2 regions of the Streptomyces malaysiensis subsp. malaysiensis genome follow, and region 2 is predicted to be linked to the other one. Evidence: riboswitches for the same ligand, from Rfam matches in the RefSeq annotation. Region 2 holds a riboswitch; the other holds the start of a gene.
What was found. A riboswitch is a leader RNA that binds a small molecule or an ion and turns the genes downstream of it on or off. The one in region 2 is predicted to bind cobalamin.

Region 1: linked by a shared signal. The riboswitch ahead of AB0E24_RS02000 (ribonucleoside-diphosphate reductase subunit alpha) and the one ahead of metE (5-methyltetrahydropteroyltriglutamate--homocysteine S-methyltransferase) in region 2 are both predicted to bind cobalamin.

Annotation. Positions count from the first base shown of each region.
Region 1 covers NZ_JBEZNG010000001.1:444,241-456,179, reverse strand. The annotation lists gene AB0E24_RS02005 (ribonucleotide-diphosphate reductase subunit beta) at 1-902, opposite strand, end outside; gene AB0E24_RS02000 (ribonucleoside-diphosphate reductase subunit alpha) at 893-3,301, opposite strand; cobalamin riboswitch at 3,440-3,599, opposite strand; gene AB0E24_RS01995 (GNAT family N-acetyltransferase) at 3,734-4,240, opposite strand; gene AB0E24_RS01990 (DUF7196 family protein) at 4,304-4,474, opposite strand; gene AB0E24_RS01985 (DUF1360 domain-containing protein) at 4,522-4,866, opposite strand; gene AB0E24_RS01980 (IPT/TIG domain-containing protein) at 5,298-6,230, shown strand; gene AB0E24_RS01975 (hypothetical protein) at 6,340-8,712, opposite strand; gene AB0E24_RS01970 (DUF6333 family protein) at 8,886-9,605, opposite strand; gene AB0E24_RS01965 (FAD-dependent oxidoreductase) at 9,814-11,301, shown strand; gene AB0E24_RS01960 (MarR family winged helix-turn-helix transcriptional regulator) at 11,351-11,845, shown strand; gene AB0E24_RS01955 (DUF397 domain-containing protein) at 11,849-11,939, opposite strand, start outside.
Region 2 covers NZ_JBEZNG010000013.1:107,612-119,550, reverse strand. The annotation lists gene AB0E24_RS25200 (helix-turn-helix transcriptional regulator) at 1-831, shown strand, start outside; gene metE (5-methyltetrahydropteroyltriglutamate--homocysteine S-methyltransferase) at 907-3,225, opposite strand; cobalamin riboswitch at 3,392-3,612, opposite strand; gene AB0E24_RS25190 (hypothetical protein) at 3,797-4,021, opposite strand; gene AB0E24_RS25185 (molybdopterin-dependent oxidoreductase) at 4,425-4,907, shown strand; gene AB0E24_RS25180 (putative RNA methyltransferase) at 4,936-5,787, opposite strand; gene AB0E24_RS25175 ((R)-mandelonitrile lyase) at 6,106-6,519, shown strand; gene AB0E24_RS25170 (glycoside hydrolase family 99 protein) at 6,729-7,973, shown strand; gene AB0E24_RS25165 (glycoside hydrolase family 99 protein) at 8,096-9,211, opposite strand; gene AB0E24_RS25160 (NAD-dependent epimerase/dehydratase family protein) at 9,253-10,119, opposite strand; gene AB0E24_RS25155 (carbohydrate ABC transporter permease) at 10,116-10,994, opposite strand; gene AB0E24_RS25150 (carbohydrate ABC transporter permease) at 10,991-11,939, opposite strand, start outside.

The sequences.
Region 1 (11,939 bases), on a different contig from region 2:
TCCGAGCCGAAGACCGCGGGGAAGCCGAGGCGCTGGAGGCGCTGGTCGGCCACGCACTGGAGATACTCCTGCATCGACGCGGTGTTCATGCCCGGCAGCCCGTCCCCGCACAGATCGCGGGCGAACTGGAGCTCTGCCTCGACGGCCTCCTTCAGCATGTCGGTGACCTGCCGCTGGAGCTCGTCGTCGAAGAGGTCCGGCTCCTCCTGGCGGACGGTGTCCACGACCGAGAAGGCGAACTCCATGTGCATCGACTCATCGCGGAACACCCAGTTGGTGCCCGTGGCCAGGCCGTGCAGCAGCCCGCGCGAGCGGAACCAGTACACATAGGCGAAGGCGCCGTAGAAGAACAGCCCCTCGATACAGGCCGCGAAGCAGATCAGGTTGAGCAGGAAGCGGCGGCGGTCCTCCCTGGTCTCCAACTGGTCCAGCTTCTCCACCGAGTCCATCCAGCGGAAGCAGAACTCCGCCTTCTCCCTGATGGAGGGGATGTTCTCGACGGCGGCGAAGGCCGCGGCGCGGTCGTCCGGATCGGGGAGGTAGGTGTCCAGCAGGGTCAGATAGAACTGGACGTGCACGGCCTCCTCGAAGAGCTGCCGCGACAGATACAGCCGCGCCTCGGGGGAGTTGATGTGCTTGTAGAGCGTCAGCACCAGGTTGTTGGCCACGATCGAGTCGCCGGTCGCGAAGAAGGCGACCAGTCGGCCGATCAGATGCTGCTCACCGGGGGAGAGCTTGGCGAGGTCGGCGACGTCGGAGTGGAGGTCGACCTCCTCCACGGTCCAGGTGTTCTTGATCGCGTCGCGGTAGCGGTCGTAGAACTGCGGGTACCGCATGGGCCGCAGGGTCAGTTCGAAGCCCGGGTCGAGCAGGTTCTTGGTGTCACTCATGGTTACTGGCATGCCTCGCAGGACTCGGGGTTCTCCAGGGAGCAGGCGATCGCGTCGGCCTCGGCCGGAGCCTGCTGTACGGGGAGGGGAGCAGGGGTGGTGGCGGCGGTGGCGCCGCCGCGGGCGCTCTGGGCGATCCGGGTGGCCGGCCGCGAGCGCAGGTAGTACGTGGTCTTGATGCCGCGCTTCCAGGCGTACGCGTACATCGAGCTGAGCTTGCCGATGGTCGGCGAGGCCATGAAGAGGTTCAGCGACTGGCTCTGGTCGAGGTACGGGGTGCGGGCCGCCGCCATGTCGATCAGGGCGCGCTGCGGGATCTCCCACGCGGTGCGGTACAGCTCCCGTACGTCCGCGGGCACCCAGGAGAGGTCCTGGACCGAGCCGTTGGACTCGCGCAGCGCCTCACGGGTCTTCGCGTCCCAGACGCCCAGCTTCTTCAGGTCGTCCACCAGATAGGAGTTGACCTGGAGGAACTCCCCGCTCAGCGTCTCGCGCTTGAAGAGGTTGGAGACCTGCGGCTCGATGCACTCGTAGACGCCTGCGATGGAGGCGATGGTCGCGGTCGGCGCGATCGCCAGCAGCAGCGAGTTCCGCATCCCGGACTTCGCCATCCGGGTGCGCAGCGCCTCCCAGCGCTCCGGCCAGGTGGCCACCGCGTCCGTGTAGTGGTCCGGGTGCAGCACCCCGCGTGCGGTGCGGGTCTCGGACCAGGCGGGGTGCGGGCCGTGGCGCTCGGCGAGCTCGCAGGACGCCTCGTACGCGGCGAGCATGATGCGCTCGGAGATCCGCGTGGAGAGCGCCGTGGCCTCGGGCGAGTCGAACGGCAGCCGCAGCCGGAAGAAGACGTCCTGGAGCCCCATGAGGCCCAGACCCACCGGGCGCCAGCGGGAGTTGGAGGCCCCGGCCTCCTCCGTGGGGTAGAAGTTGATGTCCACCACGCGGTCGAGGAAGGTGACGGCGGTGCGGACGGTGGCGTCCAGGCGCTCCCAGTCCAGCTGCCCGTCCTCGCCCAGGTGTGCGGCGAGGTTGACCGATCCGAGGTTGCACACGGCGGTCTCGCCGTCGTTGGTCACCTCCAGGATCTCGGTGCACAGATTCGAGGAGTGGACGACCCTGCCGGGCTCGGCGGTCTGGTTGGCGGTGCGGTTGGCGGCGTCCTTGAACGTCATCCAGCCGTTGCCGGTCTGTGCGAGGGTGCGCATCATCCGCGCGTACAGCTGGCGGGCCGGGACCTGCTTGACCGCCCGTCCCTCGGCCTCGGCCCTGCGGTACGCGGCGTCGAACTCCTCGCCCCACAGGTCCACCAGATCGGGCGCGTCGACCGGGGAGAACAGCGACCAGTCGGCGTCCGCCTCGACCCGGCGCATGAACTCGTCCGGGATCCAGTGGGCGATGTTGAGGTTGTGGGTGCGGCGGGCGTCCTCGCCCGTGTTGTCCCGGAGCTCCAGGAACTCCTCGAGGTCTGCGTGCCAGGTCTCCAGGTAGACACAGGCCGCGCCCTTGCGCCGGCCGCCCTGGTTGACGGCGGCCACCGAGGAGTCGAGCGTGCGCAGGAACGGCACGATGCCGTTGGAGTGCCCGTTGGTGCCCCGGATCAGCGAACCGCGGGCCCGGATGCGGGAGTAGGAAAGGCCGATGCCGCCCGCGTGCTTCGACAGCCGCGCCACCTGGTGGTAGCGGTTGTAGATCGAGTCCAGCTCGTCCAGCGGCGAGTCCAGCAGATAGCAGGACGACATCTGCGGATGCCGGGTGCCGGAGTTGAACAGCGTGGGGGAGCTGGGGAGGTACGACAGCGTGCTGGTCAGCCGGTACAGCTCGGCCACGTCCTCCAGCGCCCGCGCCGAGAGGTCCTCGGCGAGCCCGCAGGCCACCCGCAGCAGGAAGTGCTGCGGGGTCTCGATCACCTGCCGGGTGATGGGGTGGCGCAGCAGATAGCGGCTGTAGAGGGTGCGCAGCCCGAAGTAGCCGAAGCGGTTGTCGGCGCCGTCGGCCAGGGCCCGCTCCACCAGCGCGTCCAGCCGGCCGGCGTGGGCGGTGGCGAACTCCGCGGTGGAGTCGGCGAGCAGGCCCTCGCGGTGGCCCACCTGGACGGAGGTGGAGAAGGAGACCGCGCCCTGCCCGGCCGCCTCCTCGGTGATGGTGAGCGCCAGCAGCCGCGCGGCCAGCCGGGAGTACTCCGGCTCCTCGGCGATGAGCCCGGCCGCCGCCTCGGTCGCCAGCCCGCGCAACTCCGCCTCGTCCGAGCCGGGATGGCGGCCGCGCAGGGCGGCGGCCGCGACCTTACCGGGGTCGGTGGCGGGCAGGTCGGCGGTGAGTCCGGTGAGCGTCCGTAGCAGGGCGGTCCCGGGCGCGTCGACCGCTGCCTGAGAAACCGCCTGCTCTGAAACCGGATCTGCGGGCGCGATGGTCACTGAGGTGCTCTCCCTCGCTGGGCTGGGGCCACGAGGGGTGGTGCGATGGGCGCGTACGGGCATGCCGATGCCGCACTCCTCGTACGCCGGGCACACCACGCAGCGTCCATCGGCCCAACCCACGAGGCCGGGGGACGTGTTCACGCAAGGCCGTCGGCAGGTGCTCGGACTCACGGGTACGCCGCATAAGCGCACACGTACACCGTTGCGGGACAGTTCCGGATTCCCACCGGATTCCCCTGCGGCGACAGCGAGGACGAGCATACATCTTGTGCCGCCCGACGCACGCACCCCCATATCTAGTGTCGGGAGGTGCGGAGTTTCGTATGAATGTGCTAATGCGTTCCCGAGGCGGCCCGTGACCTGGGGCGCGCGGTGGCCGGTGGCCCGGGGCGGGTGGCGGCCGTGGCCGGGGCTGTGCGGCGCTCGTCGTCACAGCTCCACGGTGAACGCCCAGAGGGTGAGGTCCGTCCCGGCAAGCGGCGCCCAGTCCCGCTCCGGGGCCCGTACGAACCCCAGCCGCTCGTACAGCCGGTGGGCGGCGGTCATCGAGCGCTGGCTGCTGATCACTATGCGCTTCAGCCCCAGCGCGCGCGCCCGGTCCAGACACGCGCGCACCAGCGCCTCGGCCGCCCCGCGCCGCCGCGACTCGGGCCGCACGGCCAGCATCCGGAACTCGCCCTCGCCGGGCCGGGCCAGCTCCGCGTACGCCCCGCCGTACTCGGCGAACGCCACGGCCCCCAGCACCTCGTCACTCGCCGCGTCCGCCGCGACCAGCAGCTCGGAATCGGCGGCCCGGCGCCGGGCATCGCGCAGCGTGGCGAGATACGGATCGCTGTCCCCGAAGTCCAGCAGCCCGTCCCCGAGATACGCCTGAGCGGTGAGCTCCCCGATCCCGTCCAGTTCCTCGTCCCGCGCGTGCCTGATTGTGATATCCATGCGCGCAGTCTGCCGCAGACCACCGACAGCCGGGCTGCCTGGGTCGGGCGCGGATCTCCGCCGTCACTGGGTGACGGGGGTGATCACTCCGATGGAACCCGCGCGCTTGTTGGCGGCGTCGGCTTCCTGATGGGTGACGTACCGCCGGACCGTGCCGTCCGGCAGCTTCAACTCATAGACGACAGTGGGTTGAGGCGTCCATTGGGGCGCTCTTCCGCCGCAGTTGCAGGCCATGGCCGTCATTCCTTTCCATCGGGTCGCGAGTCGTGTTCGGGTCGGTGTCAGTCCAGCCAGCGCGAGGCGAGCCCCGCGAGGTAGGAGAGCGTCAGGGCGGTGGCCGGCAGCAGGAACCACGCGGTGGTGTGCAGCAAGGAGGCGTAGACGGCGATGGCGGCGGCGACCCAGATGCTGGTGCACCAACCGCAGTTGACCAGGTAGGAGGCCCGGGAGTCGTCGCCGAAGCGGTCGGCGACCCAGGTTCTGAACCCGGCCGCCAGGGTGTCCTTGGTGATGAAGCGGGTGATCCGGCAGGTGGTGCCGAGGGCGAGAAGGAACGCGGCGAGGCTCATCGGATCGCCCCCTCCCCAGGTGGTCAGGCGCGGGTCGGCAGTGCCGATATCACTCATTAGAGGCATGGCGGGCAACGGCAAGCCATACCTCCGTCGCGCGTTCCCCCGAATAGCCGAGCGCTTGTCATACAAGCGCGCCGCCGGCCACGCCCTGATGCGCCAAACGAGTGATGGACGCCCTGAGGGCCTTGAGCGATACGCAGGGGCGTGGATAACTGGAAACGTGGCCGCCGAGGCCGTCCCATACCTCATCGGCCACGTCAGGAGCCGGGCCTACGTCCCATGGCTCCGACTTCCTTCACGCACCGCTCCCGCGCCCCGACCGGCCGCCCGGCAGCTCTCCTCACCGTGCCACCGCCGCCGACGTGCCGCGACCGCGCGGTGACGACGAGGCGTTGACCGGCGGCCTGCCCACGACATGGGCTCGCCCACGACATCGGCATGCCGTCGGCGCACATCACCCGAACCCTTCCCCGGGAGGATCGACCATGACCTCGACCGCTTTAGCGACCGCCGCCCCCACCGCGGCCAACTGGCCCTCACCGACCGCGGGGCCGCCGTTGCTGCTGTCCGTGGTGCCCAACTCGGGCCCCACCAGCGGTGGCAACCTCGTCCAGCTGACCGGGCAGAACCTGCGCAACGTCATCAGTGTGACCTTCGGCGGCGTGCCCGCCCAGATCGTCAGCCAGAGCAATCCCGGCTGGTCCGGAGAGGGCGACTGGGGCGGCGGCGGTGGCTGGCCCGGAGGGGGCGGCTGGCCCGGTGGCGGCTGGCCGGGGAACCCCACCAACGACGTCATCGTGGTGATAGCCCCGCCGCACGCGCCCGGACCCGTCCAGGTCCTCGTCACCACCACCGCAGGCACCAGCAACAGCCAGCCGTACACCTATGTGGCCCCGCCCCCGCCCGTCGCCGTCGCCATCACCCCGACCGTGGGCCCGACCACCGGCGGCACCGTCTACGTGATCACGGGCACCAATCTGACCGGTGTCACCAGCGTCACCTTCGGCGGAACCCCCTCGACCATCCTGACCATCAACCCCGCCGGGACCACCCTGATCGGCATCACCCCGGCGGGCCCGCCCGCGGGCGGCCATGTCACCGTCACGCTCACCGGCCCCGGCGGCTCCGCCAATGTCCCCGGCGGCTTCACCTACTTCGTCGCGCCGCCCGCTCCGGTGCCCACCAGCATCACCCCCGCCACCGGGCCCGCGGCCGGCGGCACCGCGTTCACCGTCAACGGCACCAACCTCGGTGGTGTGCTGGGGGTGCTGTTCAACGGCGTGCCCGCCACCGGTGTGACCGCCACCGCCACCACGGTCACCGGCACCACCCCGCCCGGGGTGCCCGGTAGCGCGACCGTCACCCTGGTGACCGCCTTCGGGACCGTCACCGTCCCCGGCGGGTTCCTCTACGTCTGATACGTCCGGCCGTGCGCATCCGGCACCCAGCGCCGGTCACCGGGTCTCGTTCCACAGAGCCCGGTGACCGGCGTCGCCGTCGAGCTGGACGAACCCCTAACGAGTCCGCCTAACTGTCCTCGGTGCTCCTCCGGCGGCGCATCCACCACACCAGCGTTCCGCCGGCTGCCGCGAGCGCCGCGGCGATGCCCGCGATCAGGCCCACCGGGGTATTGGAGCCGGTGCCGGCGAGGTTCCCGTCCGGGTCCTTGGTCGCGGGCGGCTGACTGGCGTCCCCGCCGCCCGGGGTGGACGGGTCGGGCGCCGGAGTGGTCGGCTGGTCGGTCGGTTTGTCCGTGGGTTTGTCCGTGGGCTTGTCGGTCGGTGTGGGTGTCGGGGTCGGATCGGGGTCGTCGCCGTCGGGGAGCTTGCCGGAGGTGCCCCCGAGATAGGCGGTTTCGGTGTCCTGGTAGGTCGTCTCGGCGCCGGTGGAGGTTTTGGTGGTCTTGTCCAGACCGCGGTGCTCAAGGTTGAACTGGCTGCGGTTGATGTTCCGCCTGGGTGCCTTGGAGAAGTCCACACCGCCGACGGTGATCACCCAGACCTCCTGGCCCTTGGTGAGTTCGTACTTGAACTCACCCTCGGTGAAGATCTTCCGGTACTTGTCGAAGACCTGCTGCTTGTCCCAGTCCTGGTTGGGGGCGCGCAGCGGCCACCGCTTGACGTCGTTGCTGTCGATGATGCCGTGGAAGTCCGTCGGCGACGCCGCGTCCTTGCGGCGGATGTACTCGGCCGCCACCCGGGCGTTGTAGACCCGGCGCAGATCGGCGTACTGGGGCTCGGTGTTGATCCACTTCTCGACGAGCGGGACCACGGTGTTGTTGAGGACGCGCTCGTTGTGCTCGATCTCGGCCTTGGTGAGGTCTTCGGCGCAGGACCTTCCGCCGCCGGGGCCCGGGGTGTTGATGTCCATGTACTCCGACTTGAGCTTCAGCGGCGCGTCGAGGATGTAGACGCCGCCGTCCTGCTCACGGACCTTGGCCGTCTTGGGCTCGATCCAGTTGCGGCCGGAGTTCAGACACGGCCAGCCGTTGCGCTTGACCAGGCCGTCCCACGCGGCCTTGCCGGTGTCGGTCTTGGGGTCCATGGCCTTGAAGAAGTCGTGCTTGAGCCGGAGGTCGGCCTCCAGCAGCACACGGCCGGCGTCGGTGGACGCGAACTTGCTGTCCATGATCGTCTCGGGCTGGTCCGGGTTGAGGTTGACCCAGAACTTGTCCGGTGTGAGCGCCAGCCAGGTGAACATGGCGTCCGAGGACATCGTCAGCTTCGCGTCCCCGCCGTAACCCGGGTTGGTGTCGGGGTTCTTGGCGTAGTCGGCCTTCATCGAATAGTTGAAGCCCTTGCCCTTCACCGGGGCGCCCACGTAGCTGAGTTCGAGACTGGAGAAGTCGATGCCGCCGGGGCCGCGCATGAAATAGCCGCGGGAATTGTTGTTGTTGTAGATCCGCTGGAGTTTCTGGGCCTCTTCCAGGGATTTCCCCGACCGGAGGGCCTGGTCGATGATCGGGCCGCGCATGCCGTTCTTGCGCGGGTCGGGGTTGAACCGCGGGTCATAGCGCGTGTAGTTGTTCGGGTTCCGGGTGCGCTCGATCGCGTTCGAGCGGCGCTCGTTGATCCCGGCCACCGTGCGGGTGGTGCCGCGGTACTGCTGGACGTCCTTGTTGAGCTGGGAGACCCGGTCCTTGGTGCCCTGGTCGGTGCGCGCGCCGGTCAGGTACCGGTTGGTGACCTTCTCGTTCTGCTTGGCGATCTGCCGATCGGCGTCGATCTGGCCCTGCTTGACCTCGCCGTTGGACTTGCCCTCGACGTGCACATTGGTCCGCCGGTTGCGGGCGTCGACCCAGCGGCGCTTCTTCTTGCCGTCCTCGTCGGTGTAGTCGACGGGGTCCTCGCACCACCAGTCGGGGCCGATCATGTTGTATTTCTTGACCATGCGGGCCATGAAGGCTTCGCCGCGGTAGTTGTTGCCCGGCTTGCCGATGTACTTCACGTCCAGATAGCGCTTGAAGTCCGTGTATCCGCCGCGGTCGCGCTGCTCCTGGAAGCGGGCGTAGATCTCCATGACGCGGTCCGCCGGTTTGCCGGACTTATTGGCGATCCGCTGCCACTTGCGGTAATCCGTGCCCGCTTTCTCGAGCTGTTTCTCCGTCGGCGGCAGGACGCCGTCGTATGCCTTGGCCGGGTTGTCGTAGGTGTACGTCTCGTCGTTGGGCCAGGGGTCGTACTCCAGGTTGTCCGGGGGGCCGGAGTTCGCCGGAGTGCGGTCGAACTTCTGGCCCAGGTACTTCTCGTCACAGCGCTGTGTACGCGGCTTGGCCTCGGCCTCGTCGGTGTGGAGGCCGGGCAGACCGGCCAGCGTGACGGCACTGGCCGCGGTGAAGGCGACCGCCAAGCGCGCCCAGAGGCGCCGTGGATGAGTGGGTTGGGATATGAGGCTGTTCAACGTGCGCCCTCCCCCTGGAGCCCCCGTTCAAGACCGCGGCGCGTGAGGCGGCTCCGAGGCTGCGTCCGGGTGTCGGTCGCGCCGACGGCGGCCCAACGCTAGTGGCTGGGGCGCGTGTTGCCCCGGGGTTTTGCTCGGCGTGTCCGCGTCAAAACTGACTGGTTCCCGGATCGTTACCGTTCGAACCAGGTGTCTTCCATCGCCACGACGGCGTCCTCGGTGTGCCGCACCCGGAAGACCGAGGCCATCAGGCCGCGCCGGTCGGTCGGCGAAACGGCCTTGAGCGCAAGGCGCGCCAGGGCGTCCCACGCGAAGCTCCGCGGCGGCTGGGCGGGGTCGACCCCGACGGCGGCGGCCCGCTCCGGGGTGATCCCGAAGGCGTCGAGCGCCGCGGTCACCTCACCTTCGACGTCCCAGTCCTCCTCACCGGAGAAACCGGCCGCGAAGATGCGGGCGCCATCCGGGTGGACGATCTTCCAGGTTCCGTAGTCGGCGCCGGGGAGGTCCATCTCCGCGGCGGCCACGATGACCGCGTCGGGATGACGGTCGGCGAGCGCCTCGGCCTGCTCCTGGACGGGGAACCGCTCGGACAGGCTGATCAGGGCCGGGTCGTTGATCTCGGTGACACCGCCCCAGCAGCCGACCCGGATCACCTCCAGGTCGGAGCGGGTGTCCACGTCGATGAATTCGGTGACCGGAATCGTCCCTTGCTGGTCCAGCACCTGATGGACGGTGCCGAACGCCTCGGCGAACGTCCGCGCCCGCGCCTCGTCATGGGCCCCGAGCACGCCGTCCGGGCCGGGGAACGGCGGGTGCACGACGGTCAGGGTGAACTCGCCGTGCCGCTCGACCGGTTCATCGGAGGGGTGGTCCCACAGGGTCTCGTCAGACATGGGGGACACGGTAGTGGCGGGCTCGCGAGTCCTGGACGGTCGGGCCGCCGCACTGTCGGATGAATATGTGCGCTGAGCACAGACTACGGGGGCTGGAGTCCGCTCCATAGCTTGACTCGACCACTCTATCGTGTGCATTCTGCACACGATAGATGCCTCTGGCGCGGACGAGTGCCCCGGAGGGTCGACACCCATGGAAGGCGGAGCCATGCCCCGAACCCCTGAACCCGAAGTGATCATCAGCGGCGCCGGCGCGGCGGGGCTGACCCTCGCCATCGACCTCGCCCGCAGAAATGTGGGCTTCCTGCTGATCGACAAGGCGGCCGGACCGTTCATGGGATCCCGCGGCAAGGGGATACAGCCCCGCAGCCAGGAAGTCTTCGAGGACCTCGGGGTCATCGACCGGATCGTGGCCTCCGGCGGGGAGTACCCCGTGGTGCGCTTCCACACCGACGAGGGGCCGGTCGACCGGCCCTTCGAGAGGTCCGGCCCGACCCCGGCGGAGCCGTACCATATCCCGCTGCTGGTCCCGCAGTTCCTCACCGAGCGCTGTCTGCGCGAGCGCCTGGCCGAGCTGGGGCACGCCCCGCTGTACGGCCACGAGCTCACCGGAATCGACCAGGACGACGACGGCGTGTCCGCGCGGATCGCCACCCCGTCCGGGGAGCGGACCGTGCGCGCCGCCTATCTCGTAGGCGCCGACGGTGGATCGAGCTTCGTCCGCAAGTCCCTGGACATCGGCTTCCCGGGCAAGACGCTCGGCGTGCGGGCCGTCGTCGCCGACGTACGCGTCGACGGCGTCTCGACGGACGCCTGGCACCGCTGGGGGGAGGGCGCGGACACGCAGGTGTCACTGTGCCCGCTGTACGGCACGGACATGTTCCAGTACGTGGGGCCGGTCCCCTTCGACGTGGACATCGACGTCTCGGCGGCGGGCCTGACCGCCCTCTTCCACGAACGCACGGGCCGCACCGACATCGTCGTCCGCGAGGTGTCCTGGGCTTCCGTCTTCTCGATGAACGCCCGCCTGGCCGACACGTATCGGATCGGCCGGGTGCTCCTGACCGGTGACGCCGCCCATGTCCATCCGCCGACGGGTGGGCAGGGCCTGAACACCGGCGTGCAGGACGCGTACAACCTCGGCTGGAAGCTCGCCGCGGTCCTGGACGGCGCCCCGCGCTCCCTCCTGGACAGCTACGAGCGGGAGCGCCGCCCGATCGCCGAGGCCGTCCTCGGCCTCTCCGAGCGGCTGCTGGAGGCCGCGAAGGAGCGCTTCACCAGCCGGGGCCGTGAGGTCAGCCAGCTCGACCTCGGCTATGCGGACTCGCCTCTCACGCTCCCCACTCCCCACCGGGACAAGGGCCCGCTTGCCGGGGAACGCGCCCCCGACGCCCCCGTCACCGGTGCCGGAGGGCTCGACACCCGCCTCTTCAGCCTCTTCCAGGGCCCCCACTGGACCCTGCTGGGCCACGAGGTCGCCCGCACCGCCGCCCCGACCGCCCGCAAGGGCCTGCACATCCACACCACGGGTCCGCGCGGCGATCTGAACGACACCGGGGGCCACTTCCGTGACGCGTACGGCCTGGCGGCCGGGCAGTGGGTGCTCGTCCGGCCCGACGGATACATCGCGGCCGTCGCCGACACCGCCGACCTCCCCACCGTCGAGGCCCACCTCGAAGCCGTCGGCTCGTGGTGACCATGCGCACCGGCCGCGCCCCATCCCCGTGGCGGTAGTCTCTGGGGCCATGGCCACACGACGCCAGCGGCAGGTCACGCAGCGACGGCTGCATGAGTCGATCATCGACCTGATCGCGATCATGAACCAGCCGCACCGGGACGAGATCCTCATCGCCGAGGCGGGTATCCAGCTCGACCGGGCGCTCTTCCAGCTGATCGTGGGCATCCACCGGTTCGCCCCGATCGGCGTGGTCGAGCTCGCCGACCGAGCGGGCCGTGATCACACGACGGTCAGCCGCCAGGTCGCGAAGCTCGCGGAGCTGGGTTTGGTGGAACGCCGTCCCAGCGCGGAAGATCGTCGCGTCAAGGAAGCCCTTCTCACCGAAGAGGGCCGCCGCGTCATCGACGCGCTCGACGCCGCGCGCGGACGCCTCAGCCAGCCGGTGTTCGAGCAGTGGAGCGACCGCGACCTGCTCGAGCTGGAACGGCTCATGCGGCGCTTCGTGGACGACCTGGTCGGCTGGTCCGCGGCCGAGAAGGCCGCGGCCGCGGACGACCGCTGACCCTCACCCCTCGCCGAGGTGGTCCAGCTGCCCTTTCTTGGCGCTGCGTATGAGGGCGCGTAGGGCGGTGGGGTCGGTGGTGAGGATGGTGTCG
Region 2 (11,939 bases):
CTGCGCGCCTGGCGCGACCGCCTGGCCCCGGCGGACGCGGGCTTCGCCACGACCGCGGGCCGTCGGGCCCCGGGGCTGCGCCGCGAGGAGCTGGCCCAGCTGGCCGGGCTCTCCGTCGACTACATCCTGCGCCTGGAGCAGGGGCGTGCGAAGCACCCCTCCGACCAGGTCGTCGGCGCCCTCGCCCGCGCCCTCCAGCTCTCCCGCGAGGAGCGTGACCAGCTGTACCGGAGCGCCGGGCTGCTGCCGCCGCGGGACGGGACGGTCAGCGCCCATGTGCCCCCGGGCATCCAGCGGCTCGCCGCGCGCCTGGGCGATGTCCCGATCGGGGTGTTCACCGCCGACTGGACCCTGGTGTGGTGGAACGCGATGTGGAGCGCCCTGCACGGCGACCCCGCGGTCCTCCCGGCCGCCGAACGCAACCTCGCCCGCGCCCTGTTCGGCGGCGGCGGTGGCGTCGGCGCCTCGATGCCGCGCATCCGCTTCGAGCACGGACGAGGCGCCTTCGAAGCCTCGATCGTCGCCGACCTCAAGGACGCCACCTCCCGCTATCCGGCCGATGGCCGGCTCGAACGCCTGGTACGGGACTTGCGGGCGGAGTCCGACGCCTTCGCACGGCACTGGGCCACCCGGCCGGCCGCCGCGCAGCACACGGCCGACCGCAAGACGATCCGGCATCCGGAGGTCGGCGACATCCTGCTCGACTGCGATGTGCTCATCGTGCCCGGCGCGGATCTGCGCATGGTCACCTACACGGCGGCGACCGGAAGCAGCGACGCGGGCAAGCTGGACCTCCTCCGCGTCACCGGCGCCTCCGCACCGCGCCCGTGACGTCCGCGTCCATGCCCGCGTCGACCGGCCGGGGCCGGAGCGCATGGCGCCTCCGGCCCCGGCCGGTCGTCCGCGTCAGGACGCGGGCAGCTCACCGCGGACGGTGCGGGCCGCGGCGACCAGGTTGCGCAGTGCGGAGCGCGTCTCCGGCCAGCCGCGGGTCTTCAGACCGCAGTCGGGGTTGACCCACAGCCGTTCGGCGGGGATGGCCCGCAAGCCGGTGCGGAGCAGTTCGGCCGCCTCCCGCGCGCTGGGCACGCGCGGGGAGTGGATGTCGTACACACCGGGCCCGGCCTCGCGCGGATAGCCGTGGGTGGCGAGCTCGCGGGCCACCTGCATATGGGAGCGGGCGGCCTCCAGGCTGATGACATCGGCGTCGAGGTCGTCGATCGCCCGGACGATGTCGCCGAACTCGGCGTAGCACATATGGGTGTGGATCTGGGTGCCGGGACGTACACCGCCGGTGGTGAGGCGGAAGGCTTCGGTCGCCCAGGCCAGATAGGCGGGCCGGTCCCCGGCCCGCAGGGGGAGGGTTTCGCGCAGCGCGGGTTCGTCCACCTGGATCACCGAGGTCCCGGCCGCCTCCAGGTCGTTCACCTCCTCGCGCAGGGCGAGGGCGACCTGGCGCGCGGTGTCGCCGAGGGGCTGGTCGTCGCGGACGAAGGACCAGGCGAGCATGGTGACGGGGCCGGTGAGCATGCCCTTGACCGGGCGCTCGGTGAGGGACTGGGCGTAGGCCGTCCAGCGCACCGTCATCGGCTCGGGGCGTGTGATGTCACCGGCCAGGATCGGCGGGCGGACATAGCGGGTGCCGTAGGACTGGACCCAGCCGTGCCGGGTGGCGAGATAGCCGGTGAGCTGTTCGGCGAAGTACTGGACCATGTCGTTGCGCTCGGCCTCGCCGTGTACCAGCACATCCAGGCCGGTGCGCTCCTGGAAGGAGATCACCTCCCGGATCTCGGCCCTGACCCGCTCCTCGTACCCGGCCCTGTCGATCCGGCCCTCGCGCAGCTCGGCGCGGGCGGTGCGCAGTTCGCCGGTCTGCGGGAAGGAGCCGATGGTGGTGGTCGGCAGCAGCGGGAGGCGGAGGTGTGCGCGCTGGGCCGCGACGCGTTCGGCGTACGGCTGGGAGCGGTGGGCGTCGGCGTCGGTGACCGCGCCGGCGCGGGCGCGGGCGGCCGGGTCGCGGGTGATGGGGGAGGTGGCGCGGGAGGCGAGGGCGGCCCGGTTGGCAGCGAGCTCGGCGGTGATCGCTCCGGTGCCGCGGGTCAGGCCCCTGGCGAGGGTGACGATCTCCGCGGTCTTCTGCCGGGCGAAGGCCAGCCAGCGCAGAATGGGCGGTTCGATGTCCCGCTCGGCGGCGGTGTCGAGGGGGACGTGCAGCAGTGAGCAGGAGGCGGCCACATCGACCCGGCCGGCCAGGCCCAGCAGGGTGCCGAGCGTGGCCAGGGACTTCTCCAGGTCGTTGACCCAGATGTTGCGGCCGTTGACGACACCGGCGATCAGCCGCTTACGGGGCAGGCCGCCGACGGCGGCCAGCTCCTCCAGATGGGCGGCCGCGGCCTCCGTGAAGTCCAGCGCGAGCCCCTCGACCGGGGCCTTGGCCAGTACGGGCAGGGCCTCGCCGAGACGGTCGAAGTACGAGGCGACCAGCAGCTTCGGACGGTCGGCGAGGGCGCCGAGATCGCGGTAGGCGCGGCCGGTGGCGCTCAGCTCGGCCGGTGTGCGGTCCTGGACCAGGGCGGGCTCATCGAGCTGCACCCATTCGGCACCGGCCGCCCGCAGGTCGGCCAGGACCTCGGCGTACACCGGGAGCAGCCGGTCCAGGAGGGTCAGTGGCTCGAAGTCCGCGGGGGCGCCGGGGGCGGGTTTGGCGAGGAGGAGATAGGTGACGGGCCCGACCAGGACCGGCCGCGCCGTGAGGCCCAGGGCGAGGGCCTCCCTGAGTTCCGCGACCTGCCGGGCGGAGTCGGCCGTGAAGACCGTGTCCGGACCCAGTTCGGGTACCAGGTAGTGGTAGTTGGTGTCGAACCACTTGGTCATCTCCAGTGGTGCGACGTCCTGTGTTCCCCGCGCCATCGCGAAGTACCCGTCGAGCGGGTCGGCGGCGACGGCGTCGCGGTGGCGGTCGGGGATCGCGCCGACCATCACGGTGGTGTCCAGCACATGGTCGTAGTACGAGAAGTCCCCGGTGGGGACCTCGTCGATGCCCGCCCCGGCCAGTTGGAGCCAGTTGGCACGGCGCAGTTCTGCGGCGGTGGCCCTCAGCGCGCCGGCGGTGACACGGCCCTTCCAGTAGCCCTCGATGGCCTTCTTCAGTTCCCGGTTCGGCCCCTGACGGGGGTAGCCGTACACGGTGGCCCGTGCTGCCGCGGCAGCGGACTCGGTGGTCACGGAGATCTCCTTCGCGAGATGAATCCCTGAGATCCCGGCGGCGGGACGAGGACGCGAAGGGTGACGGACCTGACGCCACGACCTCGCGCGGTAAACGCGCGGTCGTCCCGCCTGGTGTGTACGCCGACCCGCCCTCGAGGTCACCGGGATGTCCGCGCACGAGTCGTCCGTACGCGGGCAGATGGCAGGTCTTCGGACTCGCGGGCACATCCTCCTCGGAGGACATCTACTGGCCGTCGCTTCCCAGGTCCTCTCACCGGACCCAGTGCGTTGTGACGGCGGTCGTTCCCGCTCACCGCTGCGGGGCAGTCCCGGATTCCCACCGGGTTCCCTCTTGCGACGCGTCCCGCCTGGCGGACGGGGCGAACCAGCTGCACCCGCCAGCCTACGGTGCCGTCCGGCGGTGTGCGGGTCCCGTCCGGAATACGGAAGGTGAGGTGGGACACGCGGTGCCCCGGCAGGTCCGGCCGGGGCACCGCCGCGTACGGCTCGTGGGGGCGGCGCCTCCGGGCCGGTCCGCGTCCGTCGCGCGTGATCGGTCGCGCGTGGTCAGCCGCGCGTCATCGGGGGGTCAGCACGCGCCGGAGTCCGACGCACCCACCAGATTGACCGGGACGGTGACGAAGGAGAACTGATTGCTGGCGCACACGTTGGGGCCGGGGATGGACGTGCTGCTGGAGTTGGTGACGGAGACATCGGGCGTGTCGTCCGCCATGGCGCCGGCCGCGCCGACGGCGAGGGACGCGGCGGCGAGGGTGACCGTGGAGAGGGCGGTGAGAGCGGTCCGCATACGCATGGGAACTCCTTGCTGAGGATGAGCGGCCGGATATGACCGGCTTCGCATGCATGGTGCCCTTTTGTCGGGCGGATCGCGGCTCAACGTCCCCCCAATGGGCGAAGACGATCCCGTCGGCTCGTCCGCCGACGCGCCGTCCGTCCTCCGCCGGTGGGCAGGGCGTGCGCGGTGCCGCCGGAGGTATCGGATGTCGTACGAGCGTCGCCACACTCGTCCACGGTGGCCGGGGCCGGTGCCCGCGGTTCAGGGGTCCGGGCCGCCGCCGATTCCATCGCCCTACCGCAGGTGCGAGGGTAATCGCTCGAACTTCCTCGTATGAGCCGGATCTTTGGTCTATCGGCATGGCATGTGCGTTTGCGCGGGATGGGTGTTCGGGTAACGGTCCACCAGGAGGTGGTAGCCCGTGAGCGACTCCCTCGCAGCTGCCGGTACGGCCGCCGGTCCGATGGCGGAGGTCGCCCTCACCGGCGATGTGAGCCGCCCGGCCCGGATGACGGTGTCCGAGCTGCTGTCCTGGCCCCAGCACCGGGTGCGGGTCAGCTTCGACTGCGCCACCAGCGGGATTCAGCGCCACCGTTTCACCGGGCCGTTCCTGCATGACGTCCTGGTCTCCGCGGGCCCCGCCTTCGATCCGGCCCGGCGCAAGGACCGGCTGCGCTTCCTGATCGCCGTGCACGGAGTGGACGGCCACCACGCCCTGTTGTCCTGGGCCGAGATCGACCCGGACTTCGGCCGTGCGCCCGTCCTGCTCGCGGTCACCATCGACGACACCCCGCTCGACCGCGCGGGCCCTCAGCTCGTCCTGCCCCAGGACCGCTGTGGCGCCCGGTACATCAGCGGTATCGACACGATCCGCGTGGACGGCGGATACACCCTCCGGACCTGACGGCGGGTACGGCCGGGGCCCGGCGGTGTCAGATCAGCGGGCGGTACGCGGTGAGGGTGATGGACACCGTCACCTCGCAGGGCTCGGGCAGCGACGCGATGCGCTCCTCAAGCCGCTCACCGTGCTGGTGCCAGGCGTTGGGCCCCATCCCCACCAGCCGCGGCACGGCCTTGTGGTCCAGTGCCATGGTGCTCCGCGACCGCTCCCGGGCCACCTCGGTGAAGTACGCCGAGAACCGGTCCGCGAGCCGCTCGTCCTTCTGCTCGTCCACCCGTAGCAGCCCCAGGGCCTCGACCAGTTCCCGCAGATGATCGGGCCGGGGCGTCACCACCAGCAGAACGCCCTCGGGGCGCAGGATCCGCCGCAGCTCGGCCGGGTTGCGCGGTGCGAAGACATTGAGGACCACCGACGCGGCCCCGTCGGCGATCGGCAGCCCGTCCCAGGCGTCGGCCACCACCGCGCTGATACGGGGATGTGCCCGCGCGGCCCGGCGGGCGGCGAACTTGGAGATGTCGAGCAGGATGCCCTCGTGGCCGGGGAACTCGGCCATCACCCGGGCGTGGTGGTACCCCGTGCCGCCGCCGATGTCCACGACACAGCCGGGGTCCCCGCCCGTCGGCACCGGTGCCGTGGCGCGCGCCAGCGCGGCCAGGGCCTCGGCGATCGGCGCGTAGTGACCGGCGGCCAGGAAGTCCGCGCGGGCCGCCACCATGGCGGCGGTGTCCGCGCTGAACCTGGCGGCCGCGGGCAGCAGATTGACGTACCCCTGCTTCGCCACGTCGAAGCTGTGCCCCAGGGGACACCGCAGTGTGCCGTCGGTCATCGCCATGGCACCGGAGCAGTGCGGACAGCGAAGGTACCGAACCGCCTCTTTCCGCACCGTGTCCCCCGTTGCCGCTGTTGTCCTGACAGGAGCTCACCCTATGCACTGGTCCACGGGGTGCCGCACACCACCCCCGGCGCCGCGCACCGCCCGCACGGCCGGCCTTCGGGAATTCGCCCAACCGGTTGAGGTGTGAGCCGGGGCTCAAGGCTTCCCGTGTGGCACCGCCCGACGGCCCGCCGAGGGGGAGAGCTTTGTCGCAGCGCGTTTCCGTGCCAGGGGGAAACTCCTCCTCCGCGCGCATCGGCACACGGGGGTGCAGGTGCGAGCCTGGACACCGCGCCACCGGAAAAGGCGAAAGAAAGCAGGAGCACGTTGAAGTTCATCACGCCCCGGCCCACCACGAAGGGCCCCGCGGACTGGTTCACCGGCGATGTGTGGTTCGACGTCGTCTACGTCGGCCAGGAACCCTCCCGGATGCGCGCCAACATGGTGCGCTTCTCCCCGGGCGCCCACACCGCCTGGCATCACCACGCCGTCGGCCAGACCCTGCACGTTGTGGAGGGCGTCGCCCTGGTCGGCACCCGCGACGGCACCGTCTTCGAGGCCCACCCCGGTGAGACCGTGACCTGCCCGCCCGGCGAGGAGCACTGGCACGGTGCCCCGCCGGACCGCTTTATGCAGCACCTGGCGATGTGGGAGGGCCCGGGTGACGACCGCCCCGAGACCACCTGGCTGGAGAAGGTCACCGACGAGCAGTACGGCGGCGCCCGCACCCGCAGCCACTGACCCTCGGCGCGGTCCGTACCACCACGGCCACGGCGACCTCGAACGTCCCGGTCGGCCGGTGTATGGCGCATGGCACATAAACGACGAAAAGCGCTTCCGCCGGAATTCGGCTTTTCGTCAATTAAATTGCGGAATCGTTAATGCGATATTACGCTCCGCCGCAGCGAGCACCCCACACAAGCCGCTCACTGCCGGAAAGGCAGGCCCCCATGGGTATTTCACGCCGCCATCTCATCGGTTCCGCACTCGGCGCCACGGCGCTCGGCGCGCTGGGCGCCGCCAGGCTGACGACGGGCACCGCCACCGCGGCCAGTCCGCCCGGAGACGTCGTCGGCAAGATCACCGTCGGCTATCAGGGCTGGTTCGCCTGTGCGGGTGATGGCGCCCCGATCAACGGCTGGTGGCACTGGGCCGCCAATATGTCCCAGCCGCCGTCGCCGAGCAACACGGGCATCCACAGCTGGCCGGATATGCGCGATTACACCAAGGGCTACAAAACCGACTACAACAACCTCAACAATGGCCAGCCGGCCAACCTGTTCTCCTCCTACGACCAGCAGACCGTGGACACCCACTTCCGCTGGATGCAGCAGTACAACATCGACACCGCCGCCCTCCAGCGCTTCAACCCCTTCAGCCCGGAGGGGCCGACGCGCGACGCCATGGCCACCAAGGTCCGCTCGGCGGCGGAGAAGTACGGCCGGAAGTTCTACATCATGTACGACGCCACCGGCTGGCTCGACATGAAGGGCCAGATGAAGCAGGACTGGACCAACAAGATGAAGGCCCACACCTCGTCCTCCGCCTACGCCAGACAGAACGGCAAGCCGGTGGTGGGCATCTGGGGCTTCGGCTTCAACGAGGGCAACAAGCCCTGGTCGGCCGCGGACTGCCTGGACGTCGTCAACTGGTTCAAGTCGCAGGGGTGTTATGTGATGGGCGGGGTCCCCACCCACTGGCGCTCCGGCAACGAGGACTCACGCCCCGGCTACATCGGCGTCTACCACGCCTTCAACATGCTGTCGCCGTGGATGGTGGGACGGATCGGCAACATCGCCGACACCGACCGCTTCTTCACCAATGTCAACACCCCGGACCAGGCCGACTGCAATGCCAACGGGGTCGACTACCAGCCGTGTGTGCTCCCCGGGGACACCCAGTCGCGGCAGCGCGCGCACGGCGACTTCATGTGGCGGCAGTTCTACAACATGGTGCGGGTGGGCGCACAGGGCATCTACATCTCCATGTTCGACGAGTACAACGAGGGCAATCAGATAGCCAAGACGGCGGAGAACGCCTCGATGGTCCCGGCCGGTTCGGGGATCTGGGCGCTGGACGAGGACGGGACCGTCTGCTCCTCGGACTACTACCTCCGCCTCACCGGTGACGGCGGCCGGATGCTCAAGAAGGAGATCGCGCTGACCCCCAACCGGCCCACCAGGCCGGTCGCCTAGCGGATGTGCCGGGCGGACCCGCCGACCGGGTCCGCCCGGCGGGTCCACCCGCGCAGCGAGTGCCCGGGGGCGCCCCCGGGCCCGACGGCCCGACGACGGCTCGGCGCGGGCCCGGCAACGGCTCAGCGGCGGCGCGCCGCCTCGAAGCGGCCCACCCAGTACGCGGTGCGGTCGACATACGCCGTCTCGGCCTCGCGGCCCGTCCTCCCGTACGCCCCGCCATAGGTCCGGTAGCTCAGCGCCGTGGGCGGGGTGGCGGTGGCGGGCTCGATCTGGCTGCCCTCGTGCCACTCGTTGAACGAGGTGATCGAGACCCAGGTGGGCGGGCCCCCGTTGGCCGGGGAGAGGGCGTTGTTCCACTCCAGGTCGTAGGTGGCGCCGTTGTCGCGCTCCAGGGTGGGCGTGGTGTTGCCGGGCACGGCGCGGTCGTCGATGTAGCCGGGGCCGATGGAGGGTGCCCAGACCATGCCGTGGTCGCGGCAGTACGCGGCCGGGCCGGCCCACTGCGGATTGTTGCCGGCCGCGATGGCGTCGTAGGTGTACATGCCGCCGAAGTGCGCGACCTTCGACACATCCGTGGTCTGGGCGAGCACGATGGCGCGGTCGGCCACCTGGTCCAGCGGGGTCCAGTCGACGATCCGCAGGGATTCGAAGACGTAGTACGCGCCGCGGTCGCCGTGTGCGGTGTCCCGGTAGAAGGCGGGGTGGCCGCCGTACCGCTGGATGAGATAGCCGATGTCGTCCACCACGGACTGCGCGGTGCGGCCCGCGTACGGCTCGATGTGCCAGGCCACCTTCAGCCCGCGGGCCGCCGCCGCGTCCAGGATCAGCGGCACCCGCTGATCCTCGTAACCGCCCCGCCCCCACCAGCTGGTGACCAGCACCCCGGTACGGGCCTGGGCCATCCAGCCCATATGGCGGTCGACCACGGCGCGGTCCCCGGAGTCGTAGGCGCCGGCCGCCGGGTAGAAGTCGGAGCCGATCCGGTCGGGCGGGGTGAGGCCGCCCTGCTCCCAGTGGCGCCATGAGCCGTTGACCTGCGGGCTGCCGTACCAGGGGTAGTAGAAGATGTGCACGTCCGGCGAGGGTGCGAGCCGGGCGGTGGCGGGTGACCCGGAGCCGGCGGGCGCGGCGGCGGCCGCCCGGCCGCCCGCGGCGGCGAGTGCGCCGGCGCCCAGGGCGCCCGCGGCCGTGCGGGTCAGAAAGGTCCGGCGGGTGGTGCCGGGGCTCTGTGCCATCTCACGTTCCTTCCATGGGGGAGGAGCACCGTGGAGCCCCGTCAGCGGGGACCCTCGGTGACGGCGTCGGTGGTACGCCAGCGGTGGGCGGGGGTGAAGCCCAGCAGCCGGGCGCAGCGCGAGGTGTCGTACAGCCCCGCGAAGCGGGACAGTGGCGCGACGATGTCGGCGGTCGGGTGGTAGCGGGCGAGCAGTTCGGCGGTGGGGATGTCCGATGAGGTGTCGGGGGCCGCCACGTACAGCACATGGCTGCCGTGCGTCTCGGCGGCGAGCGCGGCTCGTATCGCGGTGGCGGCGTCGCGGGTGTCCAGCCACCCCCACAGGTCGCTCGCGTGGTGGCCGGGATCCGCGCGTACGGCGGCCAGTTGGCGGGTCAGCCGCGGGCCGGTGCCGGTGAAGGGGAAGCGCAGACAGATGGTGTCGATGCCCCACCGCCGGTGGGTGCCCTCGGCGACCTGCTCGAGGACCAGCTTGGAGAGCCCGTACGGGTCCTCGGCGAGCGTGGGGTGCGACTCGTCGACCGGCACATGGCCGGGTGAGCGCGGGTGGGCGGACCACGCAAGTCCCAGCGCGCCGATGCTGGAGGCGGCCACCACCCGGCGCACCCCGGCGCGCCCGGCCTCGTCCAGCGCCAGGAAGGCGGTGTGGCAGTTGGCGGTGAACTGGCCCGCCGGATCGCGGGTGTCGGGGTGCGGGATCGCCGCGAGGTGGACGAGCGCCTCCACTCCGCGCAGGGCCTCCCGCACCAGCTCGCGGTCGCGCAGGTCCCCGGCCAGGCTCCGTGCCAGGCGCGGGTCGTGGACGGGGTTCCGGTCGGTGGCGGTCACACGGTGGCCGTGGCTCAGCAGGTCGTCGACCACCAGGCGCCCGATATGGCCCGCGGCGCCGGTCACCAGAACGTGGGTCATCCCTTCACCGCCCCGACGAGTCCGTTCACGAAGTACCGCTGAAGTGCGAGGAAGAGCAGGATCACGGGGATCACCACGATCAGGGCTCCGGCCATGAGGTTGTTGTAGTGGGGCACGTTCTGCGCGGAGAGCTGCTGAAGGCCGAGGGAGAGCGTGTACGCGGACTCGTCGTTGAGCGAGACCTTGGTGAGCAGATACTCGTTCCAGGTCGGGATCGCCGTCAGCAGCGCCACGGTGATCAGCGCGGGCCGGGCGAGCGGCAGATGGACGCGGGCGAAGATATGCGCCTCCCCTGCCCCGTCGACCCTGGCCGAGTCCCGCAGCTCCTTGGGAACGGCCCTGAAGGCGCCGGTCAGCAGCATCACCGAAAGCGGCGCGGTGCCGTTGACGAACGGCAGGACGAGACCGTAATGCGTGCCGAGGACGCCGAGGTTGTGCTCCAGCAGGATGATCGGCAGCAGCACCGTCACACCGGGGACGAACAGCAGCGCCACGAAGAGGCGGTACAGCCAGTCGCGGCCCGGGAAGCGCAGCACCGCGAAGGCGTATCCGGCGGCGGCGTAGATCAGCAGTGTCAGCACCACGGTCAGGGCGGTGACCTTGAGGCTGTTCAGGAAGTAGTCGAAGAAGTGCAGCCGGTTCCAGGTGTCGGTGAGGGTGTGCAGCGTGGGGTGCTCGGGGATGAGATGGCCGCCGCGCACCACCTCGAACTGGTCCTTGAAGGCGCCCGACACCATCCACAGGAACGGATACAGGCTCACCAGGGCGTACGCGGCCAGCGGCACACCGATCAGGACGCGGGCGCCGATCCGGCGGGCGGTGGCGGGGGGCTTGGCGCCCGTGGCCGAAGGGGCCGGGGCGGGGAGGGTCGTCATACGCGGCTCCGCAGTGCTCGCAGGTTGATCAGGGCCAGCAGGATGGCGACGGCGAAGAGCAGCCAGCCCAGGGCGCTGGCGAGGCCGAGGGTGGGGGCGAACTTGGAGAGGAAGGCCAGCCGGTACGTCTCCAGGCCGAGGACGTTGGTATGGGTGCCGGGGCCGCCGTTCGTCATGATCAGGAAGGTCTGGAATCCGTGCAGGGCGGATCGGAGGGTGAGCAGCACGACGATGGCGGTGATGGGGCGCAGCAGCGGCCAGACCACCGCTGCCTGGACGCGCCACCAGCCAGCGCCGTCCAGTTCGGCCGCCTCCAGCAGACCGCGGTCGATGGTCTGGAGCCCGGTCAGATACATCAGCATCGCCACCGGGACCTCGGTCCACACGGTCACCACGATCATGGTGGGCAGGGCGGTGGCGGGGTTGCCGAGAAAGCCCTGCGGCTCCTGCAAGGAGCCGAGCCCCAGGACGCCCAGCAGATAGTTGACCGCGCCGTCCGGCTGGAGGATGTACTGCCAGGCGTAGAACACGGCGATGCCGGAGGTGACGTACGGCAGGAAGTAGACCGAACGCAGCACCGCCTGCGCCCGCTTGACCCTGTCCAGGGCGACGGCCAGCGGGAAGGACACGGCGATCGTGAGCACGGGCACGGCGATCATGACGTACAGGGTGTTGACGGCCGCCTCGCGCACCCGCGGCGCGTAGACCGGGTCGCGCCACAGCAGATCGGCGTAGTTGTCCAGGCCCACCCAGTCCCAGTGCGGGGCGAAGCCGTTCCAGCGGGCGAAGCCGAGCAGAAAGCCGTAGCCCACGGTGTACAGGCCCATCACGGCGAAGAGGATCACCGCGGGGGCGATGAACAGATAGCCGGTGAGGGCTTCGCGTCCCCGGCCGCCGGGCGCCGTCGTGCGGCGGGAGCGCCGGGTGGCCGCGGCGGCGGCCCGG